Regions from separate parts of the Limosilactobacillus mucosae genome, predicted to be linked through region 1. Evidence: predicted binding sites of a transcription regulator. Region 1 holds the regulator's gene; the other holds the start of a gene.
The links. Region 1 encodes Rex, which represses fermentation and respiration genes when NADH is low (regulators of the CRP and FNR family bind a similar motif). Its sites were predicted from a motif close to TTGTGAANTANTTCACAA; they were not measured.
Positions count from the first base shown of each region.

Region 2: a site for Rex is predicted at 3,162-3,179, ahead of H0G69_RS07925 ((S)-acetoin forming diacetyl reductase). Genes of this name have one in related genera too.

Region 1 is NZ_CP058954.1:320,395-324,848, forward strand. Features, by position in the region: gene H0G69_RS01450 (ketopantoate reductase family protein) at 1-524, shown strand, start outside; gene H0G69_RS01455 (ABC-F family ATP-binding cassette domain-containing protein) at 587-2,515, opposite strand; gene H0G69_RS01460 (redox-sensing transcriptional repressor Rex) at 2,851-3,498, shown strand; gene groES (co-chaperone GroES) at 3,731-4,015, shown strand; gene groL (chaperonin GroEL) at 4,065-4,454, shown strand, end outside.
Region 2 is NZ_CP058954.1:1,614,175-1,618,628, forward strand. Features, by position in the region: gene asnB (asparagine synthase B) at 1-1,319, opposite strand, end outside; gene H0G69_RS07920 (methylated-DNA--[protein]-cysteine S-methyltransferase) at 1,591-2,130, shown strand; gene H0G69_RS07925 ((S)-acetoin forming diacetyl reductase) at 2,372-3,145, opposite strand; gene H0G69_RS07930 (hypothetical protein) at 3,595-4,281, opposite strand.

The DNA.
Region 1 (4,454 bases):
GCAAGCCTGGTGCTGGATCAATCAATGTTGCCAATGAAACGGAAAAGCCAGATGAGCGCACGCATGAAATTATTGCCGACTTTAAGGCTGCCAACCTGAATCCAACTTTGACGACCAACTTCTTGGGAACTTTGATGACCAAGGTTGTCTTTAACTCAGTTGTCAACACGATCTGCACGCTGTTTGAGATTCAAATGGGTCAGTTTATTGACTATCCAGGGGCTGAACGGCTGAGCAAACAATTGATCAATGAGGCCTATGATGTGACTGAACGAGCTGGCATCAAGCTGCTCAATGATCGCGAGACCGAATGGAAGACGGTTGAATACGTCAGCCGCGTCGGCAACCCACTGCACTATCCTTCAATGTATCAAGATATGCATAATGGTCGAAATACCGAAGTCGACTACATCAATGGCTATATTTACGAATTAGGCAAAAAGTACGACTATGAAGCTACGACGCATGACTTTCTGCGCGGCTTGGTTCATTTGGCGGAAAATACGCGTAAGTTCCGTCAATAAAAAGACCGCTGGATCAAATCTGGTCCAGCGGTCTTTATTTATGTTGATCTGCAGCGTATATGCTATTGATTTTCTTGATCAAATGTCTCCAGGGCTTCGGCGGCTTCAGTCCATTGCAGCTCAACGTCTTCGCTTTGGGCTTTTAAGGCATCCAGCTTTTTTTGCAGATCGGTCAGCTGGGCGATGTCGACGGCAATTTCGGGCTTGGCCATCTCAGCTTCGATCGCGGCCTGCTTGCCCTCCAGTTCACCCATCTGATTTTCTAATTGATCGACCTGCCGCTGCAGCTTGCGTCGGGCACGCTGAGTTTCTTTGCTTTGCTGATAGGAAAGCTGACCGGTTGACTGTTTGACTTTGGTTTCTGGCTGTGTTTGATGCTCCAGTTTTGCCTGTTGGGTCAGGTAGTCATCGTAGTTTCCTTCATAATGCGTCATGCCATGAGCCGTCATATATAGGATATCAGTAGCAACCTGGTTTAAGAAATAACGGTCGTGCGAGATAAACAGAACCGTCCCATCAAATTCGTTAATGGCTGTTTCCAAGACTTCGCGGCTGTCGATGTCCAAGTGGTTGGTTGGTTCATCCAGGATCAAAAAGTTGATTGGCATAAATGAAAGCTTAGTCAGCTCCAGACGTGCCTTTTCGCCACCCGAAAGCGCGCTGACTGGTTTATAGACGTCATCGCCAACAAACAGAAAACTGCCCAGAAGCGAGCGAATGTCTTTTTCGGAAACTTCAGGATGATCGTCCCAGACTTCTTCTAAAACGGTCTTTTCAGGATGCAGTTGCTGCTGTTCCTGGTCGTAGTAGCCGATTTCTAGATTAGCGCCGAATTTGATCGTCCCGCTGAGCTTGGGAATCTTTTTCAAAAGCGTCTTTAAAAGCGTTGATTTGCCAATCCCATTTGGACCGATAATACCGACGCGCTGACCTTTGCGAACCTTAAATGATAATGGCCCAGCCAGCTTTTGATCTTGATAGCCGATATTGAGTTCATCGACGTCTAAGACCTCGTTACCCGAAGCATGGTCACTGTGGAATTGAAAATGAATCGAGGAATCATCGGTAGTCGGCCGCTCCAAGCGATCCATTTTCTCAAGCTGTTTGCGGCGAGCCTGGGCGCGTTTGGTGGTTGAGGCTCGGACAATGTTGCGATTGACAAAATCCTCCAGCTTGGCGATTTCTTTTTGCTGCTGCTCGTAATGCTTCCATTCAGCCTGCAGTCGTTCGCGCTTGTGGGCTACGAATTGCGTATAGTTGCCGGTATAGTGAATCAGCGTTTTATTGTCAAGATCGTAAACGTCAGTAACCACGCGATCTAAGAAGTAGCGGTCGTGAGAAACGATCAAAAGCGCACCTTGATAGCTTTTAAGGTAGTCTTCCAGCCAGCTTAAGACGCCCATGTCCAAGTGATTGGTCGGTTCGTCTAGAATCAAAAGGTTGGGCGACTGCAGCAGAATCTTAGCTAGGGCCAGCTTGGTTTTTTGACCGCCAGAAAGCGCATTGACTGAAGTATCATACATACCTTCATCAAAGCCGAAACCATGCAGTACGCCACGCATCCGGGACGCGTATTCATAGCCGCCCTGTTTTTTGAACTGCTCGGATAAACGGTCATAGCTTGCTAAAACGTCTTGGTAGTCCGCTGCTTTGGGCGTCAGTGTTCCCAATTGATTCTCTAGCTCATGCAGCTGTTTTTCCAGTTCGTGTAAAGGAGCAAAGACGCTGTCTAATTCGGCCCAGATTGAATTTTGGCTGTCGAGTCCTTGATTCTGAGCCAGGTAGCCAATCGTCAGGTCGCGGGCGTGAGTAACCGTGCCTTCATCAGGTTCGGTTAAACCGGCAATGATTTTCAAGAAGGTCGTTTTGCCGGCACCGTTGCGTCCGACCAATGCAGTTCGGCCATGTTCTTGAATCTGCATATTCATATTATGAAACAAAACATCGCTGCCAAAGCGACGTTCAACATTATTGGTTTGCAGTAGCAGCATAATTTAACCTCATTTTTTAAAGTAGATAGTCAGTTAAGATTGTAGCACAAGATCAGACTAGGTCGCGAGCTTGAGGATAGGACCGATCAATAATGTTAAATTTTGAATTAACGTTTAAAAAATGATCGTCATTACCAGCACATTCATGATCAGCGGATGGCCTAAATTTCACAAATCATTAATGGACATGCAGTGAAGCCTGTAGCATAATAGAAAACATGTTTAAATAAAAACGATTCTTTTCTTGGAAAATAGTTCACAAACTTTAGCGGAGTTGTTAAAATGATTAAGGAATAATTTTCACAAACTAGAATCTGAATTGGAGGAATCTATTAATGGCAACGCGTAAAATTCCCCGTGCCACGGCTAAGCGGTTGCCGGTCTACTATCGGTATCTGAACGTTTTGCTTAACGCCAATAAACGACGCGTCTCATCGACTGAATTATCAGAGGCGGTTAAAGTTGATTCGGCAACGATTCGACGCGACTTTTCCTATTTTGGCGAATTGGGCAAGCGCGGCTATGGCTATGATGTGGAAAAGCTTTTGAACTTTTTCAAGGGGATCTTGAATCAAGATAAGCTGACCAGTGTGGCTTTGGTCGGGGTCGGCAGTCTGGGCAGCGCCTTGATGAACTATAATTTCCACCAAAGCACGAATCTGCGGATCAGTGCAGCTTTTGATCCTAAACCAGCCTTAGCCAATACCGTTAAGAGTGGGATTCCTGTCTACCCGGTTGGCGAGATGAAAAAGCAGCTGCAAGAACAGCAGATTGATGTCGTTATTTTAACGGTACCTGGCGAAAAATCGCAGGCCGTTACTGATGAGTTGGTCGAAGCAGGGGTTCATGGTATCTTGAACTTTACACCGGTTCGTCTGTCAGTGCCAAAAGACGTTCAGGTACAAAATATTGACCTGACCAATGAACTGCAGACGCTGATCTACTTTATTGAAAATAACAATACTAAAGACAGTCAAAAATAACTCAACGCATGGCGAGCAATCGTCATGCGTTTTTTGATAAAAAGTCAAAAAAGTTAAAATGCCGTTAGAATGGTAACTAAAGCGTTTTCTATAAAATAATAGTCAAAATTGGTCAAAATAATTGTTGCATTTTAGCAAGATCATGATATAGTAGATCATGTAATTAGCACTTGGGTGATAAGAGTGCTAAAAAATATCTGAATTATTAATGATGATTGATGGAGGGATTAACGTGTTAAAACCATTAGGAGATCGCGTTGTTCTTAAAGCGGAACAAGCTGAAGAAAAGACGGTTGGCGGAATTGTCCTGGCTAACAATGCCAAGGATAAGCCAACGACGGGTACGGTTGTAGCAGTTGGCGAAGGCCGTTACCTGGACAATGGTCAAAAAGTTGCTCCAGCCGTTAAGGAAGGCGACCGCGTCCTGTTTGACAAGTACGCAGGCAATGAAGTCGAATACAATGGTGAAAAGTACCTGGTCGTTCGTGAAAAAGACCTGGTTGCCATCGTTGACTAAGTAGACTTGTTTTCGCATTCGATCAATATTAATGAGGTGAAAATCTAAAATGGCAAAAGAAATTAAGTTTTCTGAAGATGCACGCAAGGCAATGCTGCGTGGGGTAGACAAGCTGGCCAATACGGTTAAGACGACGATCGGTCCTAAGGGTCGCAACGTTGTTTTGGAACAAAGCTATGGCGCACCTACGATTACTAACGATGGGGTTACGATCGCCAAGAACATTGAATTGGAAGATCACTTTGAGAACATGGGTGCCAAGCTTGTTTCTGAAGTTGCTTCCAAGACCAATGACAACGCCGGTGACGGTACGACGACGGCAACCGTTTTGACGCAAGCCATCGTTAACGCCGGGATGAAGAACGTTGCTGCCGGTGCTAACCCAGTTGGCATTCGTCGCGGTATCGACAAGGCTACCAAGGCTGCCGTTGAAGAACTG
Region 2 (4,454 bases), 760 kb from region 1:
GCATCGCTAAAGGCCGCCTTTTCCCGCATGATGATGTCGTCTGGCAGATATCCTTGCCCAGCAAATGCTTGCCGCAGCAGATACTTGCCCTTGTGATAGTGGTTCATCTTCAGTTCTGGATCAGTTGACAGCGCATATTCGACAAAGTCAAGGTCCGCAAATGGTACCCGGCCTTCCAAAGAGTTGGAAGAAATGCAGCGGTCAGCCCGCAAAACATCGTACATATACAGCTCGTGCACCCGCTTCAATGATTCTTTTTGGAATTCTTCCGCGTTGGGAGCAAAGTCCGTGTACTTGTAGCCAAACAGCTCATCAGAACATTCACCGGTTAAGATTACCTTCAAATCAGTGTTTTCATGAATGTTCTTGCAAAGCAGGTACATCCCGATTGAGGCCCGAATCGTCGTAATATCCCAAGTTTCCAGCTGGTAGATAACCTCATGCAAAGCGTTGAGCACGTCTTCTCGCGTCATGATAAATTCGGTATGGTCAGTTCCCAGATAGTCGGCAACCTCACGCGCGTACTTGAGGTCGATCGGGTTGCGGTCCATCCCAATTGCAAAGGTCCGAATCGGCTTGCCCAAAAGCTTGGTAGCAATCGAGCAGACCAAGGATGAGTCCAGGCCACCAGACAGCAGGTAGCCAACTGGCGCATCAGAGTTTAGGCGCTTGCGAACGGCTTCAACCAATTTTTCGCGCAGCGTGCTGGCTGCCGTAGCAAAGTCATCGGTCCGCATCTTCTGAACCGTCGTAGCGTCATGGTAGCAGACGAACTTTTCGCCATCATAGTAGTATCCTGGCGGGAATGGATAGATCTCATCGCAAAGATCCATCAGAGCCTTGGCAGTTGAGGCAAATGACATCTTATGCTCGCCTTTGGTATAACCATAAAACATTGGTCGAATACCAACTGGGTCGCGGGCAGCAACAACGCGCTTAGTGGTTTGGTCGTATAAGACAAAGGCAAATTCCGCGTCCAGCATCTTGCACATTGTATCCAGGCCATATTTCTTATAGAGTGGAATCAAGACTTCACAGTCACTGTTGCTGACAAACTCATACTCTGGGGCCAAGTTCTTTTCCAATGCATAATAGTTGTATATTTCGCCATTGCAGACCAAGATGCAGTCATCACTTACGAAAGGCTGCATCCCTCGCTCAGACAGGTCCATGATGGCCAGGCGATTAAAGCCAAAGACCTTGTCATCCATTGAAATCGTCCGGGTCATATCAGGTCCACGATCGTTCAGCTTAGCCAAGGCATCCGCAAAAGCCTTTGGTGCAAACTCACTGGAACCAGCGGCTAAAAATCCACACATCTTGTTCTCCTCTTTCCTCTTAAAACATTAAATATTAAAATATAGTATATCGCACAGTTTGATTTTAATAAACTTTTAATTTTAAAAAGAAGACATTCTAAACTCGCTGGCACTTATTATTTAATTGTTTTTGCTGCGCTGATTGTTAAAGATTATTAAGTCTGATGTTATTTTTTCTAATTAATTGACGTTAAAACCGTTTTCAACAAATATTTATAAATATCCATAAATTTACGGCTGCCGCTACCAATTTCAAAAGGAGCACTCAAAAATGCTGAAGTACGAATATCATTCCCCATTAGGTACCATGACTATGCTAGCCGATGACGCAGCCTTGCATGGTCTCTGGTTCAACGACCAAAAATACTTTGGTGCCGACTACGCATTAGACGAAATTGCCGTTGGTGAAAATTCCATCATTAAACGCACAACGGCTTGGCTCGATCAGTATTTCGCAAAACAGGATCCCGACCCGCATGCCATTCCGCTAGCCTTAGAAACTACCCCTTATCGGCAGCGCATTCTAAGCGGATTGCAGGAGGTCCCCGCTGGCAGCACCATCACCTATCAGGAACTGGGACAAAAAGCCGCGCCAAATCAAAATATTTCAAAGGGAGCCGCGCGGGCAGTCGGTGGCGCCGTTGCCCACAACCCGATTTTAATTTTGGTGCCCTGTCATCGCGTTATTGGCAGTGACGGTCGCCTGACTGGCTATGCTGGCGGCACTGCACGCAAATTAGCTCTGCTGCAATTGGAGGGCGTTAATTGCAAAGAGCAGCGCCACCCGCAACGAGACGGTGATTGCAAATAAAAGCGCCACATTGATTGCAAGCCAAAGCACGAATCAACAAGAAAGGGCGCAATTCAGACCAAATCAATGAATCAATAATTAAGGAAGCCACAATCGCCTAACGCCAAGGAACGATTGCAAACGACCATAATCTCCAAAATCCTTAATCAAAGACACACCCCGCAGTCCAAAGCCGAAACCGCACTAAATAAAAAAGATCTCACCGAAACTCGCGATGAGATCTTTTTTATATGAACTTATTTTAGTGGAACTGCATCCCGCCATCGACTTCCAGAGTTTGACCAGTAATGTAGTCAGAGTCTGGACCAGCCAGGAAGGCAACGGCATTAGCAACGTCTTCAGGTTCAGACAGGCGTTTCAGCGCGATGTCCTTAGCAAACGTCTGCATGCCCCATTCATCGCTCTTGCCTGCATTCTTGCCGACTTGGTGAGCAATGTCCATCATCATTGGCGTCTTCACAATCCCAGGTGCGTATGCGTTAACCGTCGTGCCTTCTTCAGCCAGTTCACGAGCCGTAACCTGCGTGATCCCACGAATGGCAAACTTGGAGCTGGAGTATACGGTCAGGTTAGGGTTACCAACGACCCCAGCTTGGGAAGTAGCGTTGATGATCTTGCCTGGGTGGCCAAGCTTCTTAAATGCGGCATGAGCAGCCTGAACGCCCCAGATCGTACCACCAACGTTGATGCTGTAAACCTTTTGCAGATCTTCAGGCGTTACAGTGTCAATTGGCGTCGTTGGAGCAACCCCGGCATTGTTAACCATAACATTGAAGTCGCCGTAGTGTTCAACAGCCTGGTCAACGGCAGCAAAGACTTCATCGCGCTTGGCAACATCGGCCGTGACGGCAAAAGCTTCACCGCCATTTGCCTTGATGCCTTCAACTACTTTTTGCAGTGCGTCCATGTGGCGAGCAACAACGACGACTGAAAAACCATCTTTAGCCAAACGTTCAGCGATTGCCTTACCAATCCCTTGACCTGCACCGGTAACTAATGCAACTTTTGCCATAATTATTGCCTCCTAAAGATTGTGAATTAACCATCAAATTGTTGAGATAATTCTAAACGAACATGATCGAAAAGTAAATTAATTTCACTAATGTAAACACAATGAAAACGATTTTTGGCTTAACCAACAAAAAAGTTAAATTATGAGCAAGGTTTCCCTAACTAAATCTATTTACAGCGGATCAGTCAGCAATTGTGCAATCGTTTGCTATTTTAGACTTTCACCCTGTTAAAATTCGTGAACGATTTTGCAGACGAGTTGATTTTCATAAAAGTTATTATTATGCTGCTGCAATCATAGAATTTCAAGTTGCGGTTTTGGCAAGTTTTTTATTCAGATATCCGCATTTAAAAATAAAAACAATCCTCATGATTCATCAACATGAAGATTGCTGAACATATTTACGATTTACGCAGCCAATGCATAGTATCCGTAATTTATACCAGGCAGCGTTACTGCAGCAGAATCTTCAAAAGTCGATTCAACTCAGAATAAGACAGCTGCAGACGTTTTTTTAAGGTTTCCGTCGCGGGCATGGCATCATTATGCAAGTTTAGATAAGTCGAGTATTGATGAAGTCCATTCAGTTCATGCGCCTTCATATAGTCGATTACCAAAAACGTCAGATCGGCATTGGAATACCGGCTCCAACGACTGGTTTTGCGAATGCTTTCACCGTATTTGGCAGCATAGCGTTTCTTGAGTTCCTCAAAAGAAAAGCCATAGCGCATCAGCGAATCGTAGCTGACGCCCAGAACCGGTCGGCAGCGCAGACGAAAATCCTTTACATTATAGAGCTTTTCGCGACGCATAAGTTCTAAGGCCTCATTTACGACCTGCTCACATGTCTGCGGGTCTGCTAAGCGAATGGACTGCTTGGCACCGAGATGCTTGCTGGCTCCCTTTTTACCATTTTGCGCAATGTTTTTCTTGGCATCATAACTAAATCCCAGGTCATGCATCAAATCGCTCCAAGACATTTTGGTGATCTGCATGGCACTGTTTGGCGAAGGTGCCTCGCCACGATGATAGCGATCTTGATAAACGGTGCGGCTGGGATTATTTTGAATCCCCAAACGGATGATTTCTTGCTTCAACAGAACTTTAATGATTTCTGGATCAGCAGCTTTATGCGGCATAACGACAACCTTCTTTCGTAAAAGGCTTTAGTCTAATGATACCGTAATTCAAGCAAAAAATCCCCTAATCTCTCAAACTGCTGATCGCCATCGCGTTTGGCTGTCTGACATTTCGGTAAATAATTGACAGTAACTGCCAAGTCGCTATGTTCATCCGCGTCATGCCTAATTAT